One region of the Exiguobacterium sp. s183 genome, then DNA from elsewhere that is predicted to be linked to it. Evidence: predicted binding sites of a transcription regulator. Region 1 holds the regulator's gene; the other holds the start of a gene.
What was found. Region 1 encodes LexA, which represses DNA repair genes until DNA is damaged. Its sites were predicted from a motif close to CGAACATATGTTCG; they were not measured.
Positions count from the first base shown of each region.

Region 2: parE (DNA topoisomerase IV subunit B) is a predicted target of LexA. The motif match lies at 9,743-9,756, and genes of this name have one in related genera.

Region 1 is NZ_JACSKN010000001.1:373,882-385,178, reverse strand. Features, by position in the region: gene KNP62_RS01990 (ABC transporter ATP-binding protein) at 1-1,127, opposite strand, end outside; gene KNP62_RS01985 (ABC transporter transmembrane domain-containing protein) at 1,117-2,871, opposite strand; gene KNP62_RS01980 (YneF family protein) at 2,996-3,229, opposite strand; gene tkt (transketolase) at 3,355-5,346, opposite strand; gene KNP62_RS01970 (DUF896 domain-containing protein) at 5,546-5,779, opposite strand; gene KNP62_RS01965 (YneB family resolvase-like protein) at 5,840-6,484, opposite strand; gene KNP62_RS01960 (hypothetical protein) at 6,556-6,795, opposite strand; gene lexA (transcriptional repressor LexA) at 7,000-7,620, shown strand; gene KNP62_RS01950 (metal-binding protein) at 7,620-8,060, shown strand; gene KNP62_RS01945 (AraC family transcriptional regulator) at 8,259-9,134, shown strand; gene glnA (type I glutamate--ammonia ligase) at 9,244-10,584, opposite strand; gene KNP62_RS01935 (MerR family transcriptional regulator) at 10,632-11,036, opposite strand; gene KNP62_RS01930 (methionine gamma-lyase family protein) at 11,129-11,297, opposite strand, start outside.
Region 2 is NZ_JACSKN010000001.1:576,771-588,067, reverse strand. Features, by position in the region: gene KNP62_RS03060 (AAA family ATPase) at 1-272, opposite strand, end outside; gene KNP62_RS03055 (amino acid ABC transporter permease) at 389-1,087, opposite strand; gene KNP62_RS03050 (transporter substrate-binding domain-containing protein) at 1,097-1,945, opposite strand; gene KNP62_RS03045 (GNAT family N-acetyltransferase) at 2,206-2,760, shown strand; gene KNP62_RS03040 (GNAT family N-acetyltransferase) at 2,871-3,323, opposite strand; gene KNP62_RS03035 (MBL fold metallo-hydrolase) at 3,339-4,052, opposite strand; gene KNP62_RS03030 (NUDIX hydrolase) at 4,064-4,681, opposite strand; gene KNP62_RS03025 (DinB family protein) at 4,811-5,317, shown strand; gene parC (DNA topoisomerase IV subunit A) at 5,350-7,755, opposite strand; gene parE (DNA topoisomerase IV subunit B) at 7,758-9,725, opposite strand; gene KNP62_RS03010 (CoA-binding protein) at 9,852-10,256, opposite strand; gene KNP62_RS03005 (GGDEF domain-containing protein) at 10,598-11,297, shown strand, end outside.

The DNA of each region.
Region 1 (11,297 bases):
AGCGCAACTGTCTCACCAGGTTTTGCAACGAATGAGATTCGCTTCAACACGTCGACATCCCCGTCGTAGCTGAACGTCACATCCTCGAACCGTACTTCACCTTCTGTAATCCGAGCCTCGCCCGGCAATTGTTTTCCTGGTGCCGGCTCATCTGTATCCAAGATTTTAAAGACACGGTCTGCCGACACGACAGCTTGTTGAAATTCACTCAATCGCTGCATAATATCGAGAACTGGTCGGAAGATCCGTTCGATATAGCTGATGAATGCGTAGACGACCCCGACCTGTACTTGCTCACTCATCGAGAGCACACCGTAATATCCGAGTAGACCAATGATTGAGAAAGCAAGAAGGAGCTCGATGATTGGACGTAGCAACATACTGTCGAGCTTTAAGTTCCGATATCGTGCCTCCTGGTGCGCCTCATTCGTCTCTTCGAATTGACGGATGAGCCGCTCTTCTTGACGAAATTGTTGAATAATCCCCATGCCGTTGATTGACTCGTTCAACTGGGCATTGAGTTGTGACAAAAGGTCCCTCACTTGTGCGAAATATTTCGTTGAAAAACGACGATATGCCCAAATGATGAGCCAGAAGAGCGGCAACAAGACGAGCCCCATCGTCGCTAGTGGCGGTTCTAATATGTATAGGAAAATATACGTCCCAATCAATTGAACAGCCGACTGGACGAACGTACTCATCACACCGACGTACAGTTCTTTGACCGCCTCGGTATCATTCGTAATCCTTGATACGAGGACGCCCGCTGGTGTTCGGTCAAAATAGGCGAGCCGCATCCCCATGACGTGGCGGAAAATATCCATTCGTATGTTTTGGACAATCTTCAACGCAATCTTTTGAAACGAAATCGACTGCAGATAATCAAACACGATTGCGGATACATGAAGAACCATATAGACCGCGAAGAGTGCGATGACCCAGTTCGTCGGGTAGACACCTGGCGTGACGAACTCATCGATGAACACTTTGATTAAAAACGGACCGGCCAACTTGGCGCCTGTCGCAATCAATAGGAAGACGAAGGCGATACTGAGCGACTTCCCGTAACGTGTTGCATAGCTGAGCAGCCGTTTGATGACTTGCCATTCTTGAACATCATGCTTCATCGTGTCCACCCCCTTCTACAATCGCCTCAAGTTGTTGACGATCATACGTCTCTCGGTACCAGCCGGCTTCTTGAAGTAATTGGTCATGACGCCCACGTTGGACGATTTTGCCGTCTTCAATCACGAGAATCTCGTCTGCATGTTCGACAGCAGATAGTCGATGCGCCACGATCACCCGTGCTTGTTCAGGATTTCCGACACGGAAGTGTTCGATGATCGACTCCTCTGTCTTCGCATCCACGGCAGATAGCGCGTCATCCAAAATCAAGACGTCTGCTTCAGTCATGAGCGCACGCGCGATGGAAATCCGTTGTTTCTGCCCACCTGACAACGTCACACCGCGTTCCCCGACAAGCGTCGCGTATCCTTCCGGTAGCCGGATGATATCCTCATGCACCTCAGCGACTTTAGCCGCCTCGATAATCTCTTCCATGCTCGCATCGGGTCTTCCGAAAGCGATATTGTTCGCAATCGAATCGGAGAACAAGAAATGATCTTGTGGTACGACGGCAATTTTGTCCATCAATAACGATTTTTTCACTTGGCGAATATTGATGCCTCCGATTTTAATCTTTCCGTCTTTTACATCGTACTCACGGGTCAACAGACGGACAATCGTCGTCTTACCCGCACCTGTCCTCCCGACAATGCCGATCGTCTTTCCGCGCTCAATCCGAAAATGGACATCACGGAGTACAACGGTCTCGTCATAGGCGAAATGTTGCACATCGACTTCCACTTCTGAATGTGCAAGTGTCGTCGCTGCCATTCGGTCATCTTGAATCTCCGGTTTGACGGCGAGCATTCTTTCGATTCGATCATACGATGCCCGTCCACGCTCGACAATGTTGAATAGCCAACCGAACGCCAGCATCGGCCACGTCAACAGCGCCAAATAGGCTGTGAAGCTGACAATTTGTCCAATCGTCAATTCACCTTGTTCAATCAAGACGGCGCCATACCCGACCGAGAGGATGTAGGACAAGCCAACAATCCCAAAGATAGTCGGATCATATAACGCATCAATTTTGGCGACTCGTACGTTTTTTGCCATGACCTCACTCGATAAGTTCTCAAACGAGTCGACATCTCGGTTGACTTCCCCGGTCGACTTTAAGACACGAACTCCACTGACACTTTCTTGTACTTTGTCATTCAATTCTGAAAATGCCGCTTGGGCGACGCCAAATCGGCTATGTAACATCTTCCCATACCGAGTCGTCAGAGCGACCATGATTGGGAGCGGAAGCAAGGCAACGAGCGTCAGCTTCCAACTGATTGTTGTAATCATCGTAATGATGACGAACGTCCCCAGCGTCACGCTATCGACTAGTGTCAATATGCCCGCCCCTGCCGTCATCGATACGGCTTGTACATCATTCGTCGCGTGGGCCATCAGGTCGCCGACACGTGACTTCTTGTAAAATCGTTGATCGAGATCGGTAAAGTGCCGATACAGTTGGCTACGTAACATTCTTCCTAGTCGAATCGATGCACCAAAAATGAAATAGCGCCAAAAGAAGCGGGCAACATAATTTCCGATTCCAACTGCTGCGAGACCCCCTAGTAACATCCAAAGCGTATTTGACGAAAGTGAATCACGATTGATTTCGTCGACGATTCGGCCGATGATTCGCGGTGGAATCAATTCTAGCCCTGCCACAAATATGAGTAAGACGATGCCGAGTGCATACGTCCTCCACTCGAGACGTAAAAACCAAGATAATTGTTTAAATACACGAATATGAAACGCCCCCTTTGTCTTTATATGAAGATTATTCATTAATCGTAGCGAAAGTTTGTTCGATTGTCTAACAAAAAGAGGAAATAAAAAAGCACTTCGGTATCCGAAGTGCTTTCATGATTGATTATGATTTCTTTTCGTTTTTCATCTGCACGTTCATGGCGCGCATCACTTGGTTGACTTTCTTCTGTGATGGCTTTTGACCCATTTGCATCATCAACGTACGAATCATATCTTCATTGATTGGCGGGTTCTGTTCAAGGTAGTTCATCATGTATTTACGCGCGATAAAGAATCCGATCGCGATACCCCCGATGAGTGCTGCCACGACAAGAAGAATCCAGAATAATGTACTCAAGGCTTTACCTCCTCTACCATATGAAACATCGTTTTTTACTATACACTAAATTGACCAACTTCGCTAGTCGTCCAGAAAAAAAGTGACGACCAAACAAATGGTCGTCACGAGAATTTCGAATTCGATTAAAGCGATTTTACTGCATTGACGACGTTGTCGACTGACATGCCGTATTCTTTCATGAGGAGATCCCCAGGTGCAGATGCCCCGAACTTGTCGATTCCGAGTACTTTTCCACCGAATCCTACATATTTGTACCATCCAAGTGTCGCACCCGCTTCAAGTGAGACACGTTTCGTGATTGAAGATGGAAGAACAGACTCTTTATACTCAGCAGATTGTGCTTCAAAGAGTTCCCATGATGGCATCGATACGACTGCCGCATTCACGCCTTCAGACGCAAGCTGCTCACGCGCTTCAACGAGGACGTGTACTTCAGAACCCGTACCGAGCAAGAGGACGTCTGCATCTTTCGATTCACCTGCAACGACGTATGCTCCTTTTGCTGCCGTTTCAACCGATGTGCCTTCGAGCTCTGGCAACGCTTGACGTGTCAAGACGAGGAGTGAAGGTGTCGTTTTCGATGTTACCGCTTGTTTCCAAGCAGCGATTGTTTCTTTCCCGTCTGCCGGACGAAGAACAGAGAGGTTCGGCATCGCGCGGAAACTCATCAAATGTTCAACTGGCTCGTGTGTCGGGCCATCTTCACCAACTGCAATTGAGTCGTGTGTCAAGATGAACGTTGACGGAAGTCCCATGAGTGCAGCAAGACGAACTGCCGGGCGAAGGTAATCCGAGAAGACGAAGAATGTCGCACCGTATGGAAGGACGCCACCGTGAAGAGCCATTCCGTTTACAGCTGCTGCCATTGCGAACTCACGTACACCAAACCAGATGTTACGTCCAGCTGGATCTTCATCGAAGTCCACTGCACCTTTAATCATCGAGTTGTTTGAACCTGCAAGGTCAGCAGATCCACCGAAGAGAGTCGGTACTGCTTTTGCGATTGCGTTTAAGACTTCACCGCTCGTTTGACGTGTTGCTTTTTTCGAACCAATTTCGAATGTTGGCAACTCGCTGTCCCAACCTTCAGGAAGTTCGTTGTTCATCGCACGCTCGAACTGTGCACCGAGTTCCGGGTGCGCCGCTTTATATGCTTCTACGAGTTCGTTCCAGTTTGACTCATATTTCGCACCAGGCTCGACAACTTTCTCGTTGAACAAGTCGTATACTTCGTTTGGTACGTAGAATGACTCGCCTTCCCATTTATAGAACTGTTTCGTCAATTCGATTTCAGCATCTCCAAGTGGAGCGCCGTGCGACGCCGATTTACCTGATTTGTTCGGTGAACCGAATCCGATGACCGTTTTCACTTCGATCAATGTCGGTTTTGACGTCTCAGCTTTCGCCGCATCGATTGCTTTTGCGATTGAATCGATATCTGTTCCGTCTTCGACACGAATGACTTGCCATCCATACGCGTTGAAACGATCTTCTACGCTTTCAGAGAACGATTTGTGAAGATCGCCATCGAGTGAGATATCGTTTGAATCGTAAAGAACGACGAGTTTACCGAGCTTCAAGTGACCAGCGAGTGATGCTGCTTCTGCCGATACACCTTCCATTAAGTCTCCGTCTCCGCAAATCCCGAACGTATAGTGGTCAACGACGTTGAACTCGTCGCGGTTGTAAGTCGCTTCTAAGTGCTTCTCTGCCATGGCCATCCCGACAGCCATTGCAATCCCTTGTCCAAGCGGGCCCGTCGTCGCATCGACACCAGCCGTATGACGGTACTCTGGGTGACCAGGAGTCTTCGAGTCCATTTGACGGAATGATTTAAGGTCGTCCATCGACAAATCATACCCAGACAAGTGAAGGAGCGAATACAAGAGCATCGATCCATGACCTGCCGAAAGTACAAAACGGTCACGGTTGAACCAGTTTGGGTTTTTCGGGTTGTGACGCATTTTGTCTGTCCAAAGTGTAAACGCCATAGGTGCAGCACCCATTGGCATCCCTGGGTGACCAGAGTTCGCTTTTTGGACCGCATCAATTGAGAGCGTCCGGATCGAGTTAATCGCTAATAATTCTTTAGTAGTTGTTTCCACTAATTTCATCCTCTCTGTGTTAAGAAGGTTTTCTACCCGTCATATTTTATCACACTCATTCGTGTGTCACAACTAATTAATTAGTATAACACATTTAGTGAAATCGTTTCCTTCAATTGCCTTAAAAAAACCGCAATCCGTTCGTCTGATGACCGTTCGTGTATAACAAAAATGCACATCCTATACGAAATAGGATGTGCATTCAGCATCACTCGCCACGATAGCGTTTTTGATCTTCTTTCAATTTCTCTGGGGTGACGTCATTTCCATCTGGATCGACGACTTTCATCCCCATCATTTGTGATTTGAACGATTGACGGAACGCCTTCAAATATTCTTGACGCAAGTCTTGTTGTTCGTTCATTTCTTCTTGAGACAGTCCTTCTGTCTTCGCTTTGTTGGCGAGGAAATTGATTCGCTCCAATTGTCCTGGTGCTAACATCTGACTCGCCCCCTCTCTAGTGAATTTGTTCTTATACTTTACAAAATCAGAGAGGAAGAATCAAGTTTCAGCTACTGACTGGTGCTCGAGATACCGTCGATTGACGGTCGCTTTCGACACTTCATAACCGAATCCACGGAGGGTTGCCGCAATCTCAGCAAACGTCAACCCGCGCTCGCGCAGTTGGATAATCTCCTCAATCGGCACTTCGATTCGATGTCGCCCACCTTGATCATTGTTTTGAATATTGCGCTGTGGGTTGAATCCGTTGGCGACGGCGCGGCGCATCCCGCGAGAAATTTTAGCGTTGTGAATTTTACGTTGGTACTCTTCCACAACACTTACAATCTCTAAAACCATTTTTTCGGCATCGGAAACGACATAGTCCGACGTCGATTGCATCGTCAGCAACCGAACGTCATGCTTCATCAATGTATGCAAGATGGCAATCTTGGCATTTCCTCGTCCCAAGCGACTATCGTCCGTGACAAGTACGGCATCCAAATCAGACATCGACACATGGTCAAGTAAATCAAGGAGCCCCTGTCGATTCACTTCATATCCACTCTCTTGCTCCGTGATGATCTCTATGACTTCTGCCCCTAGTTGCGAAGCCAGACGCTGCAATTCATCGACTTGCCGACTGAGTGATGTCTCTTGGGTTGACTTGTTCGTCGATACCCGACAATAGATGACGACTCGCATCGCATCACTCCCTTTCATCGCATTCATTCCTTACGATACACAGTTCAAGAACGGTTCGCAATGATCAACATTCACTCAGCGGCATACCATTTTGTTTTTCGTTCATGATGCTCTTCTCGCTCTGCCATAATTTGTGCTTCGAGTGATTCCGCTTGGACATAAGCGACTTCTTCTTCAATCGTACGTTCCTCCATAGTGACGACTGGTTCGACTACTGCCGGTTCCCCTCGCATCTCCCCTGCCAAATAAAAAGCGAACATCCCGACCAAGAGCATCCCGACTAAAATGATTCCGTTAAGTGTATCTTTCATGATTGCATTGCCTCCTGTATAAGAATATATGTTCGTTAGAACGTTTGTTCGTTTATCTGTTCTCATCATAAAACAAGAACCCGTGTTCGGTCAACACAAAAAAAACGAACGAATGTTTGTACGCTCATGTGTTCTTGTGTTACACTAGACACATAAAGAATAGGATGCGTTTGCAGGTTATTCGATTACATCGAGGTGAACATAATGAAAAAAATGTCAGCGCGACAACAACAGATTCTTGATTTCATCAAAGACGAAGTTCGGGCAAAGGGATATCCGCCTTCTGTTCGTGAAATTGGAGAAGCCGTCGGCCTTGCTTCTAGTTCGACCGTACACGGTCACTTAGATCGTTTGGAAAAACGCGGGTTGATCCGTCGAGACAAGACGAAACCTCGCGCGATTGAAATTTTGACTGAAGATATGCCGGCAATGGAAGAGCAAGAGTCCGTCATGTACGTACCGGTCATCGGGAAAGTTACCGCCGGGACACCGATTACCGCCATCGAGAACGTGGAAGAACACTTCCCGCTCCCGGCACATATCGTCGGTTCAGATAATGTATATATGTTGTCCGTTTCCGGAGATTCGATGATCAACGCCGGAATTTTGGACGGGGACCGCGTGCTCGTTCGTCAGCAAAGCACCGCCGACAATGGAGAGATTGTCGTCGCTATGACCGATGAGGGCGAGGCGACTGTGAAACGGATTTATAAAGAAGCTTCAAAAGTCCGTCTTCAACCGGAAAACGATGAGTTGGAAGCAATGTATTTTGACAACGTCTCGATTTTAGGGAAGGTCATCGGTGTATACCGGACGATTCATTAATGGCTAGTGGCAAGACCCATACCCGAACGAATCTCGTGGCAACCGGCGCACTTGCGGTTGCCACGCCTTTTATTGACATCGATATCCCGTTCGCATTGATCATCGGTGCGATTATTGGTACACTCTGGCTCTCCCCGGACCTTGACTTAAAATCAGATGCCTATTACAGATGGGGTCCACTTAAATTCATGTGGCTCCCATATGTGAAGCTCATGCCGCACCGTTCGCTCTTTTCGCATTTACCTGTTTTGAGTGATCTGATTCGGATTGCGTACATCGGCTTCCCACTCATTCTGCTTTTGCCTTTCACAGCATATGAAACAGAAATCCGGTCGTGGGTGGACGTACACGGCATGTCGTTCTTTTTAGGACTTGTATTTGCAACGACCCTGCACACGACGCTTGACTATACATCGACATTCTTCAAGAAAGCATTCTGAACAATTTAAAGGACCACCTACCGATTTTTCGCGGAGGTGGTCTTTTTTTACAGACGAATTCGCAACACATTAGGGTATTCATAACATAATGTATTGAAGTATGCATTCATTTTTCCAATCCGATAATTCTTGTACTCAAATCATCAAGATACTCAGATGCCATTCCCTTATAGTCGAATTATGAAGGAGGTGATGATGTTGGTAGAAGCGCTAAATGAGTTAATGGAACATATCGAACAGCAATTGCCCGAAGAAATTTCAGATTCTGACATCACAAAAATCACCGGGCTCTCTGCCCACCATTTTAAAAGAGTGTTTTCGTATATGTCGGGAATGACATTGACTACTTACATCCGAAATCGCCGTCTATCGATTGCGAATGAGGAATTGATTCATGGTTCTAGCGTGACAGATGTTGCATTTCGATATGGCTACCATTCGATCGAAGGCTTCTCGAGAGCATTTCGAGAGTGGTCAGGATTCTTGCCTTCCGAAGTCATGAAGAATCATATTCAAAAGTCGTTTCCTCGCTTCACGTTTTATATCGATATCAAAGGAGGAACATCAATGGAATTCAAAATAGAAGAGAAAGACGCATTTCAAATCGTCGGTGTTTCAAAACGTGTCCCTGTTCAGTTCGAAGGGATAAATCAAGAAATTGTGGCATTAGCACAGTCTATAAGTGAACAACAGCGTATGCATATGCGTGAAATGGGAAATCTTTACCCGAACCATGTACTAAATGCATCGTTCAATTTCGATGATGGTCACTTAGAAGAAGAAGGATATTTGACCCATATGATCGGGTTCGCTACGACAAGAGAAGATGTATATGATGACCTAGAACAAATCTCAATTCCGAAAAGCTTGTGGGCTGTCTTCCCGAATTGCGGTCCGTTCCCACAAACGCTTCAAGAAACGATGGCTAAAACCTACGCAGAATGGTTACCATCTTCCGGATATGAACTTCAAGACTTACCAGGGATTTCATTTAGTAAAATTGAAATGGGTTATGAGAACGTCTATAGCGAAGTTTGGGTTCCAATCAAGTCAAAAGAGGATAAACAAACATAACAATAACGAAATCAATTGAGCGACCCTACACTTAATATTGCAAATAAAGAGCACGGAATGATCTTCAGCTGAAAGTCATTCCGTGCTCTTTTTTTGCATATCTCTTCTATTAGTAGAGCGTCATGTACTGATCGCGTTCCCACTCTGTTACTTGCATACGGAACATATCCCACTCGATTTCTTTCAATTCGAGGAAGTGTTCGCCGATGTGCTCACCGAGTGATTCCATCACGACTTTGTCCGCACGAAGGACTTCGAGTGCGTCGAAGAGCGTTGCCGGAAGATCGTCAATCCCGTTTGCTACACGCTCTGGTTTGTCCATCACGTAGATGTTGCTGTCGATTGGTTTTGGTGCATTCAAATCTTTTTCGATTCCGTCAAGACCTGAAGCCAAGAGGGCAGCAAGTGCGAGGTACGGGTTCGCTGCTGGGTCAACCGAACGTACTTCGATACGAGTCGAAAGACCACGTGCTGCTGGTACGCGTACGAGTGGTGAACGGTTGCGTGCGCTCCATGCAACGTAGCAAGGTGCTTCGTAACCAGGTACGAGACGCTTGTAAGAGTTCACAGTCGGGTTACATACTGCTGTGAACGCACGAGCGTGCTCCAAGATACCAGCTGTGAACGCGCGAGCTGTGTCTGAAAGTTCCATGTCGCCATTTGGATCGTAGAAGACGTTTGTGTCGCCTTTGAAGAGTGACATGTTCGCGTGCATTCCTGAACCGTTTACTCCAAAGAGTGGTTTTGGCATGAATGTCGCGTGAAGACCATACTTCGCTGCGATCGTCTTAACAACGAGCTTGAACGTTTGAATGTTATCTGCCGTTGTGACAGCATCTGCGTATTTGAAGTCGATTTCGTGTTGTCCTGGTGCAACTTCGTGGTGTGATGCTTCGATTTCAAAGCCCATGTTTTCAAGTTCGATGACGATTTCTTTACGGCAGTTCTCACCGAGGTCAACTGGCGCCAAGTCGAAGTATCCACCTTGGTCGTTGAGCTCAAGTGTCGGACGACCTGATGCGTCTTTCTTGAACAAGAAGAACTCTGGCTCTGGTCCAACGTTGAACGCTGAGAAGCCAAGTTTTTGCATTTTCTCAAGGTTACGCTTGAGTGTACCACGTGGGTCACCACTGAATGGTGTACCGTCTGGGTTATAAATATCACAAATTAAGCGAGCGACTTTTCCGCTGCCATCTGTCCACGGGAAGACAACCCATGTGTTGAGGTCTGGATATAAGTACATGTCTGATTCCTCGATGCGGACGAATCCTTCGATTGACGATCCGTCAAACATCATCTTGTTATCAAGTGCTTTGTCCAATTGGCTGATCGGCACCTCGACGTTTTTGATTGTTCCGAGGATATCCGTGAATTGAAGACGAATAAAGCGTACGTCTTCCTCTTGTGCGATGCGTTTAATGTCTTCTTTTGTGAACGTTTTTCTGGCCATGGTAAAATGTCCCCTCTCACATTGTGTAATGGTTGATGTGTGCGGCGTTATCGATAAAAACGTGAAAGCTCGCCTTGAATGAGCGACGTCTTATTGAAACGACCGGCTTCTTGAAGCTGTGTTTTCAACAAATGATGTAACTCTTTTTCCGAAACCTTTGGTGCTTCATTGACTGGTGCGGCCGGAGCAGACGTTTCCGCTTCTTTTTCACCTTCTTGCTCTAACATGTGGCGAATTGCCGCCAAATTAAAGCCTTGGTCAATGTAATCCTTGATTGCGAGTAGACGTTCGACATCATTAAAGGAATAAAGCCGTCGTTTCGATTCCGTCCGACTAGGCGAAATCAGACCCTGTTCTTCATAATACCGAATCTGTCTACCAGTCAGTTGCGTCAGATCTTGGACGATTCCAATCGGAAACAACGGGTTGGAGCGACGAAATTGATCAGCCATCCTTACCCCTCCTTTTCTGTCTCACAATGTGAGAATAATACATGACAACAATCCTGTCAATAGATGTTAAGAAAGTTAACATGACAGAACGGTTACAAATGTGCTTGTTGATTTTGGTCGTTAAATTCGACCAGTCCTTTATCGTGTAATTGGCTCAACGCCAACATAAGCGCGACTTTCACATGAGCATACGTCAGACCACCTTGAACATACGCTGTGTATGGCGCTCGAAGCGGTCCATCCGCTGACAACTCGATCGAT
Region 2 (11,297 bases), 200 kb from region 1:
GGTCCTGTCCGACGTTCGAACGCCCCCGTTGTCGGATTGAACAATTCCATTCCTAAAATGTCACTTGGTAATGTATCCGGTGTACATTGGACACGCTGAAACGTCGCCGATACGGAACTCGCGAGACTTCGGGCGAGAGTCGTTTTTCCTGTTCCTGGACGGTCTTCCAGTAACACGTGTCCTCCTGATAATAATGCGATCGAAGCAAGTTTGATTGCTTTTGATTGCCCGATGACTTGATCATTTAAATGTGAAACCCATGGATGCACCATTCAAAATCCCCCTATATTTTTCTGATAATTAAGAAAATCATAGCATAATCGACGATTGAGGTGTGCGGAAAATCCGACGATAATCTAAAAAAGACCGACCGGCATGCGCCAGTCAGTCATCGTTTTGGAGAATCTAAATATCGTTCGAAATGACGCTCGAGCCACTCTTGGAAAAACGACATGAACGTACAAATCGCCCAGTAAATCAATGCCACGACGATATAGACCGTCATATAATCAAACTCACGACCCCCGACGATTTTTGCTTTATTGAAGATCTCCGGGACAGTGATCATCGCCGCAAGAGAACTCGCTTTGATCAAATCGAGAAAGACGTTCGAGAGCGGGGGAAGGGCGATCCGTGTCGCCTGAGGTAGGACGACACCTTTGAGCGTCAACCATTTCCCCATCCCGAGCGAACGGGCCGCTTCCACCTGTCCGTCATCAACCGCACGAATCGACGAGCGGATAATCTCGGCGATATAGGCGGCAGAGTTCAAACTAAACCCGAGAATGGCTGCCGTCAATGCGGCAAACTCGATGCCGATGAACGGGAATCCCGAATAGAGGATGAACAAGATGATCAGAATGGGCACACCACGCATGAACGAGATATAAAATGTCGATGGATAGCGAAGGAGTCGCGTCGGAGACAACTTCCCAAGCGCCAATATCAGACCGAGCACAAGACCGAAAAACATGCTCGTAAAGGAAATCCAAAGCGTGTTCGGTAATCCACCTAACAGATAAGGGAACGACTCGATGGCTAGGTCTACGTCAAAGATGGCGTCCCATTTGATGTCTGAGAACGTCATATCATTTCCTTACTTCGTCTCGACGATTGTCGCGTCCACATCAGGTTCAACCGAGACGTCCGCCCCGTTATAGAATTGCTCTGACAACTCTTTGACCGTACCGTCCTCGAGCATCTCTTCTAATACACGGTCGATATTCTCTTGAAGCTCGTCGTTTTCGTTATCCATCAAGAATGCGACCTCTTGTGGGTTATAAGCGATATCAGGGTGAATCGTGATATCAAACTCTGGGAAGAAGGCGAGCGCAAGCGTTTGAAGATAGTAATCGTTCAAGATGACATCGGTACGTCCTGTCGAGACATCACGCAAGTACTGGTCGTTCGTCGCATTGTCATAGATGACTTCTTCAGCTCCGTATTGACGTGCCACATCCATGAAGACGGTCGTCGCTTCACCAGCGGCTTTTTTGCCTTTCAAATCTTCAAGCGATTCAATGCCTGAAAGGTCACTCTTGCGAACGATGGCTGTTCCGTATGTGTACTTATACGGTTTCGAGAAAGCGAACTTTTCCTTGCGGTCTTCGGTGACCGAGATATCATTCGCCGCTACGTCGATTTGACCGTTTTGAACGCTTGTCAACATGTTGTCAAACGCCATTTCTTTGAACTCGACTTCAAGCTCGAGGCGCTTCGCGATCTCTTTCATGAGTTCCACGTCAAAACCTGTCAACGTATCACTCTCTTCTTCACGGAAAGAAGCGGGGTAGAGCGTACCAGCCGTTCCGACTGTCAACGTTCCTTCTTCTTGAATTTCTTCCCAACGTGTCGTATCTGCTTGATTCGTGCTATCATCACCACAAGCGGCAAGTGGGATTGCTAAAAACAATGTTGCTGCCAAACCTTTTGTTGTTCGTTTCACAAGAATTCCTCCTTAGATGCTTCATCTGTCTAAAAATAGCATGAGTTCACCGGTCTAGCAACTGTGAAACACGTATTAAACAGATTCAAGTCACATTTGAAACGTTTATTCATAAAGCGCTATCATTCCGTTGAATGCGAAATTCATTTCTATAATACAGATATCACTGATTAATGAAACAGGTTTTCAACTGACATAACAACTAGGTTACTCGAAATGAACAAATGGAGGTAATCCTATTATGAAAAGAGGTGGAACGGATGAGTCGTATTCAACTAAATGTACTAAATGAGTCACTTATCAATCAAGTGAATGACGCGAATGACCCATTTCCAATCATCGGTCGAATCATCCCAAGTTATATGAACGGAGAATGGACATATGTAGAAGAACTTTATGATAACAGAAAGGAAATATCATTCCCAGACGATCAGATTGATTGGCGACATTACATGGAACGAGACAATCGCGTCGTATATTTAGCGATGGACAATGATGAGTGTGTCGGGCAAATTCGACTCGTGAAAGATTGGAATCGTTTTGCATACATAGAAAACATCGCGGTCAAAATGACGTACCGTAAGCAAGGAATCGGAAGAATGTTGCTTGAAAAAGCCGAACGTTGGGCCAAAGAGAAAGAACTGATCGGATTATCTCTTGAGGCGCAGAACGATAACTTAATTGCATGTCGCTTTTATAGAAAAGAGGGATTCCATCTCGGAGGAGTCGATACAATGAAACAACACGCGAATCCACAGATTGATTTGACCTTGTATTGGTACAAGATTTTCGAAGAAGGGGGCAATCATAAATAGAGTATTTTCATACTCTTTTTTTATTAGTTTACATAACATATATTATCAGTAAAAATAAAGACTCATCTCATTATCTTAGTATACTTATGATAGTGAGATGAGATAGAAATTTAAGAAGAGTGTGTATATCGAATTAATGTGACACCGGGTTCTGGTTCAAATTCAGTACTTCGCACAAATCCGAGTTTCGTATATAGACGCTTGGCGGGCCCGTTATGCTTGCCCGTGTGAACGTAGACGAGCTGCCCTTTATGAATGCTTAACACATGCTCAAGTAGCGTCGTCGCCAGTCTCGCCCGGAAATATGTCGGATCAATACAAAGTTTTGTGATCTCCACCGTATTTTCGGATGCTTCAATGGTGACAAATCCAATCAACCGCTCCTCAACATACAATCCATAGCTCGTACCTGGCAAGTTTTGAATGACATCAATCGTCTCATATCGTGCCGGAATTTCGTCAAATCCGAGCAATTCCGCTTCAACGGCATATGCGTTCCGCTGAATCTCGAGCATCTGCTGGGCCTGTTCGAATTGATGGATTGGGATTTCTTTTAGTTGCATCGTCTCATCCCTCCATTATCGAGTAAACTTTCTCGCCTGTTTGCGTTTCGCCCGCTTCAGTGCTAAATAGAGACGGTGTGTCCCTTTGAGTGGCGGACCATGCCCGACAAACGTCAGGAGCGGTGACAAATCGACCAGCCGCTCCGCACTCTCTACAGCAACGGATCGGTTCCATGTCGCAAGACCAGGCAGCGGGAACAACGGACGGACGTCCCCTGCCACTGCGGCCCCTCCCTGCGACTGAAAAGCGTCTCCGGCGAATAACACCCGATTCGTTTCATCGTAAAATGCAATCGAACCTGGTGTATGTCCACTTGCGGCAAGGACACGTAGACCAAATAGCCGCTCACCTGGATCTAACAACGTATCCGGTGTAGAACGGATCGTCGGCAAGGAACCCCGTATTTTGTGTTGTTCTTCCTCATCTAGTGAACGGTCTCCTGATAGTAAGCGGGCATCACGCCGGGAGATGAACAATTCTGCGAGTGGATGTTCCGCTTTGATGGCATCTACCCCACCGACATGGTCTCCGTGGGCATGCGTCAATAAAATGGCAAGGAGTGGTTTGTCGAGTTCTTCAATATACGACAGTATATGTGCCGTATTCCGATTTAGCGCCGTGTCAATCAAGACGAGCCCGAGTTCATGTTCGATCAGCTGGACGTTGATCGGAAGAACGGGAGCGTAAAAGGTTAGTTGATGGATATGTCCATATCGTCTCACTTTCATCGAAAATCCTCCTAATCGAATAAGGTGGTCCAGTCATCTTCTTGCCAGTGCGCGTCGAAGCACATATGAATCTGTTCGAGCGTGTTTCGGGCAAGGGAGAGTTCTGGTAAATGGTCGCGTTCAAAGAACCCGACATCAGTCGTCTCTACGCCGGCAGCGCCTTCCCCGTCACCGATTAATGCACACTCGATGAAGAGTTTGTAATAGTGCTCAGAGAGTGGCGGGTGTGGATGTTCGTGCATATCAAATAAGGCGAGTAACCGCACCGGAATGACATCCAAGCCGGCCTCCTCTTCTACTTCTTTGATGATATTAGCAGCAGGAGAACGGTTCACCTCACAGAAACCGCCTGGTAGTGTCCATAACCCGTCTGACCGCTCCTTGACGAGTAACAATCGGTCTCCTTTGAAGACGACGCCTCGTACATCGAGCTTCGGTGTCGGATACCCTTGAACATGGGTCAATTGTGAGATGGCCTCGTTTGATAAGTCTGAATGTCGTTCAAACATCTCTTTTGCGATTTCTTGGAGCTCTTCATATCGTTCTCGGTCATATTGATCACGTGTGAACGTCAGACCGGCCTGAGACAGCGCCTGAATCCGTTTCGCCCACGTCAGCCATTGAGACATATAGATCCCCCTATCATTTGTCCTACATGTTTCTTTCGGCAAATCGTTGCGTTCTCCTTTTTAGTTTTATATTCCCCGAAGACTCGGACAAGTCACGTATACTGAAAGAAAACAGAGGAGAGATACAACATGAATCGTTATGAACTGACTCATTTCAAAGAAACTTTGTTGAATTATTCAGAACCTGACTTACGGTATAAATGCTCCCCTACGATTTGGTCAATTGGTCAGATGTACGATCATATCATGTTGGTCGCGAGTGAGTATTTAGATGAAGTCGACCGTTGTCTTCAAGAAGACGGCAAACTCGGTGGGGAGAAGACGCCATTTGGGGAGAAGTTGTTCCGAGAAGGTGGATTTCCTCCAATCAAAATCGAACTCCCTCCCGAGATGAACCAACCACCTAACAATACCGATACGAATGAGCAGTTACTGGAGCGAGTGACCGCCTTGATTTCAAGGATGGATGCGTTAAAAACCCGTCTAGGCGACGCCACAGACGATTGGAAGACCTTTCACGGTGGATTCGGCTGGTTGAATGCGAGAGAGTGGTTCGAGCTTGTCGAGATGCATACACGGCATCACCGTCGACAGCAACAAGAACTAGAAGGATGGCTAACACAAAAAGACCTGTGAGCGGCGATTATGCCGATGCACAGGTCTTTCCTTTAATCGAGATACACGTCCTCAATCTCACCGAATGAATCTTCGTCGAAGACGAACGACCCGTTGGCGTAGCGATCAAGTAGCGTGAGCGTTTTTGTCTTCACTTGTTTTGCTTTCTCTTTTCCGACGATATGCAATGTCTCATCCCCATGTACAGGGAGCACACGACGGATCTGGTGTGGTTTTGATTTGACCTCACGAATGAGCATCGTTCCGCGAAGGTTGCGGTTCGTGCAATCGAACTGGTCTTCGAGCTTCATCTTCTTGACCGCTCCCCGCTGCGTCACGAGAACGAATAATGGTGGCGTGAAGAACGAGAAGGCATCGGCGACGACGTCACCGTCTTTCAAGTTCATCGCTTTCACACCGGCTGCCCGCTGTCCAACGACCGGAACGTCATCCTCTTTGAACCAGAGCCCGTATCCACGCTCTGAGACGAGGAACAACTGTCCAGGACCGTCACTGATCCCAGCGAATACGACCTCATCGTCACCTTTTAGCTTCAAGGCCATGAGCGGCTTCGACTTCCGCTGCGCGTCATAGTCGCGTAACGGCGTACGCTTGACCATTCCGTCTTTCGTCACGAAGAGGCAATGGGCATCTGTCTCGAACGTCGAGACAACGTCTGCCGAGATGACCTGTTCTCCTTCGATTGGGACGAGGTTGGCGACGTGCTGACCGGCATCCTTCCACTTCGATTCAGGGATCTGATGGATTGGGATGAGGAGGTAGCTCCCTTTGTTCGTCCAGACGAGCAAGTGATCTGTCGTCATCGCTTGTGTCGTAAGGAGAGGACGGTCTTTATCCTTCATCTCCGGTAAGACGTCACTTGAGGCACCATATGAGCGCATCGAGGCACGTTTGACATAACCGTCACGGCTGACGAAGACCATCGTCTCTTCGACGGCGATCATGACTTCCGTCTTCAGCTTCAATTCTTCGACTTCCGACTCGATGACCGAGCGACGGTCATCTCCGAACTCATCACGTAGCGCCGTGAGTTCTTTCACAATCAACTTTCGTTTCGTCGCATCCACGTCGAGAATGTTCGAGAGGCGAGCGATCTCTTTTTGGAGTGCCTTCGCTTCTTTTTGCAACTCGACGATGTCCGTATTCGTGAGTCGGTACAATTGGAGCATGACGACCGCTTCAGCCTGGCGTTCCGTGAATGAGAACCGCTCCATCAGTTTCTTCTTCGCGTCCGCTTTATCTTTCGCGGAACGGATCAATTCAAGCGTCTCATCGAGGACCGAGATGGCTTGCTCCAAGGCATCGACGATTTCAGCCCGTTTTTTCGCCTGTTCGAGTTCAAACGTTGTGCGACGTGTCACCACTTCTTCGACGTGCTTCAAATAGGCGTCGATGATTGGGATGATGCCCATCTGTTTTGGTGTCCGGTTCACGATGGAGACCATATTGTAGTTATAGGCGAGTTGCAGGTCCGTATGCTTTAAGAAGAAGTGAAGGACGCCTTCCGCGTCTGCCTCTTTCTTCAATTCGATGACGACACGAAGGCCGGTCCGGTCCGTCTCGTCACGGACTTCCGCGACACCTTCGACCTTTTTATCGAGACGTAGCTCTTCCATCTTTTTGACAAGGTTCGCCTTGTTCACTTCATAAGGGAGTTCTGTGATCGTGATCTGTTCACGGCCACCTTTTAGCTGCTCAATCTCTGATTTCGCACGGATGATGACCTTACCCTTGCCGGTCTCGAACGCCTTCAGGATGCCTTCTTTCCCCATGACCGTCCCTCCGGTCGGAAAGTCAGGTCCCGTGACATACTCGAGGGCGTCTTTCGCCGTATCGACCTGACCTTTCAAGCGTGCGATGGCGAGGTTGAGCACTTCCGTCAAGTTATGCGGTGGGATTTCTGTCGCATAACCCGCTGAGATCCCTGTCGTCCCGTTCATGAGCAAGTTCGGGAGGAGTGACGGTAAGACGAGCGGCTCTTCCGTCGAATCATCAAAGTTTGGCGTATAGTCGACCGTATTCTTCGCAATCGACGTCAGCATGACCCCAGCAATCTTCGAGAGACGCGCTTCCGTATAACGCATGGCCGCTGCCGGGTCACCGTCCATCGACCCGTTGTTCCCATGCATGTCGATGAGCGGATAGCGTAGTTTCCAGTCCTGAGAGAGACGTACCATCGCCTCATAGACGGACGAATCACCGTGCGGGTGATAGTTCCCGATGACGTTCCCGACCGTCTTCGCAGACTTTCGGTACGGCTTGTCGTTCGTATTCCCCTCATGGTGCATCGCATACAGGATACGACGTTGTACGGGCTTTAGCCCGTCGCGTGCGTCCGGTAAGGCACGGTCTTGAATGATATATTTTGAATAACGCCCGAACCGGTCACCGACGACCTGTTCGAGAGATAAGTTTAAAATGTGTTGAATCGTCGACATCGTTACATCACTTCCTCAATCGCTTTAGTCACATGTTCATTGGCGATGATCGAATCATCTTCCTGGAGTCCGAAGGCAACGTTCTCCTCGATCCACTCACGGCGATGCGTGACGTTATCGCCCATCAAGACTGAGACGCGCTTGTCCGCGACGGCCGCGTCGTCCACCGTGACACGGATGAGCGTACGGGTATCCGGATTCATCGTCGTCTCCCATAACTGGTCCGCGTTCATCTCACCGAGACCTTTATAGCGCTGGAGGATATAGCCTTTCTTATACACTTTGACCAACTTCTCGAGCGCCTCTTCGTCCCATGCGTAGTCGAACTGCTCGGACTTGCCTTTCCCTTTTGAGATGCGATAGAGCGGTGGCAAGGCGACGAACACACGGCCCGCCTCAACGAGCGGTCGCATATAACGGAAGAAGAACGTGAGAAGGAGCACTTGGATATGCGCACCATCTGTATCGGCATCCGTCATGATGATGATCTTGTCGAAGTTACAGTCATCCAAATCGAAATCATGACCGACTCCGGCACCGATTGCATGAATGATTGTATTGATTTCTTCATTCTTCATGATGTCCTGGAGTTTTGACTTCTCGGAGTTGATGACTTTCCCGCGTAACGGAAGGATGGCTTGGAACGTCCGGTCACGCCCTTGTTTGGCGGAACCACCGGCCGAGTCACCCTCGACGAGGAATAGTTCGTTCTTCGCGGCATTCTTCGATGTCGCCGGCGTCAATTTCCCGTTCAAGATGCTCGAACGTTTCTTCTTCTTACCGTTCCGTGCCTCTTCACGTGCTTTTCGTGCCGCCTCACGCGCCTGAGCCGCGCGAATCGCCTTTTTGATGAGCATCGTGGCCATCTGTGGGTTCTCTTCTAGGAAGATCGTCAGTTGCTTCGCCATGACGCTATCCGCACTCGCGCGCGCCTCTGGAGAGCCGAGTTTCGACTTCGTTTGGCCCTCGAACTGGAGGAATTCTTCAGGGATTCGGACCGAGACGATGAGCGTGAGTCCCTCACGGACATCGCCACCGTCTAGATTTTTGTCCTTCTCTTTGAGCAATCCGTTCTTACGCGCATATTCATTCATGATCCGGGTCATCGCAGTCTTGGCGCCGACCTCATGCGTCCCACCGTCACGCGTACGGACGTTGTTGACGAAAGAAAGGACGTTCTCAGAATAGGCGTCTGTGAACTGGAATGCGAGCTCGATCTCAATCTCGTTCTCTGTCCCTTCGAAGTAGACGATCGGGTGAAGCGTCGCCTTATCGTCATTTAAATATTGAACGAATTCAGCGATCCCATCCTCGTAATGGAACGTCTCTTGTTTATCGGTACGCTCGTCCGTCAGCGTGATCGTCAATCCTTTTAATAGGAAAGCCGATTCACGAAGGCGTTCGGCGAGCGTGTCATAGTTATACGTTGTCGTCGAGAAGATGGTTGCATCCGGTTTAAAATAGACGCTCGTCCCGGTCTGGCGCGTCTTGCCCGTCTCTAGGAGCGTCGTCTGCGGCACGCCGCCGTCCGCAAATGTCTGCTCGAAAACTTTCCCGTCGCGATAAATTGTCACGACGACCTTGCTCGAGAGTGCGTTGACGACTGAGGCACCAACACCGTGGAGACCGCCCGACGTCTTATAACCGCCTTGCCCGAACTTTCCACCAGCATGGAGAACGGTAAAAATGACTTCAGGTGTCGGTTTTCCAGAGGCGTGCATCCCTGTCGGCATCCCACGTCCGTGGTCACGGACCGTGATCGCATCGTCCTTATGAATCGTCACATCGATTTGACCACCGAACCCGGCGAGCGCCTCATCGATCGCATTGTCGACGATCTCATAGACGAGATGGTGAAGCCCGCGATGGTCGGTTGACCCGATGTACATCCCCGGTCGTTTTCGTACGGCCGTGAGTCCTTCGAGCACCTGGATGGCGTCTTCATTGTAATTAAATAGATCTGTTGACATAGCAGTCACCTCAATTTCGAACACACGTTCGTTTTTCTTTCCTATTGTATAGCTGTTCATCGATTCTGGCAAGCCTCCCTTGTCAGCCGTTGCTGAAAAAAAGGAGACCTACCAAGGAGGTAGGTCTTATCCGAGTAGACGAGCATGCTCCACGTACAGGCAGCGGTTCTCGATGTAATCGAGCCCGGCATCGCGTGCGATTTGCTCCGCCTCTGGACTTGAGAGACCGAGCTGGTTGAAGACGAGCCCGACATCCCCATGTCGTACCGCATCTTCCGCGACACCTGCTAAAAACTCGCTGCGACGGAACACGTCGACGATATCGATTCTACCCGGGATGCTCTCGACGGACGGATATGCCTTACGGCCGTTCCACTCCTCGAGCATCGGGTTGACAGGGATGACGGTATACCCGACACGTAGTAAGTACTCCGCAATCTGGTTGGCCGTCTTGTTCGGGTTGTCGGACACGCCGACGACCGCGATGGTCTTCGCTTCAGACAAAAGTTGCTTCAAACGCTGATCATCCATCCAAAATCCCCCTTTGGTTTACGTTTACAGTGTAACGTTACCTGACTTGCCGTTTCAAGTCCTATTTTCATCATAAGGTATAATGGTTCAACATTACAATTTCAAGACAAATCAATATGGTTTACATAACAAATTATTGTCTACCTTTTGTTTTGCGATAAAACTTATCAGTCGATTAACCACTCGATTCAGAAACAATCATGTAACTCATAAACATTGCGTGAAATATCTATTTCACGCAATGATAAGGACGTGTTATAAGGTCTTTTCATGGATGATTTTGATGACTTTTATATAAAAAGAAGCGTTCTTTCGCTATACTGAATGAGAGGAGGTGTGAGATGGGAACAATTTATGATGCCCGTCGCGGAACGCTGTATAATGAACGCATCATGTTTTATGGCAACCTCATCGCCTGGTTCGTTCATATCTTGTTTTGTCTGTTATTCTGGCGATTGGATGTAACCTCCTTGTTCATCTCTAATGGAGTGAGCGTCCTATATTACACGATTTCATTTTATTTTGTACATAAACGATGGTACGGCATTTTCTTTACCGGGCTGTTCATCGAAGTCGTGTATAACGCAATCATCTCGACCATCATTCTCGGTTGGGATGTCAACATGCATTACTTCATACTCATGATGGCCTATGGCGTCTTTTTCATGCCGAGCGTGACAAAAGGGCAACGAATCTTTACGACTACTCTCGCAATGGTGATTTATAGCATCCTCTTCGTCAATGTGTCAGACGGAATGGTGACTTTACCGCAACATATTGAACAGGCACTCGGGCTCTTTTGTATCCTTTCGACGGTCATGATGATCGCCGGTCTTTCTTTCATCTTTGAATCGGCCGTCGTCGAGGTGACGGATGAACTCGAGCGATCGAACGAGCAATTGCAAGTTCTCGCTTCGACAGACGGATTGACAGGGCTACTGAATCGAAAAATCGGGCACGAACGCGTCTCGGAATCAATCGAGCAGGCTAGTCTCGACGGCATCTCTTATGCCATTGCGCTATGTGACATCGACGGATTCA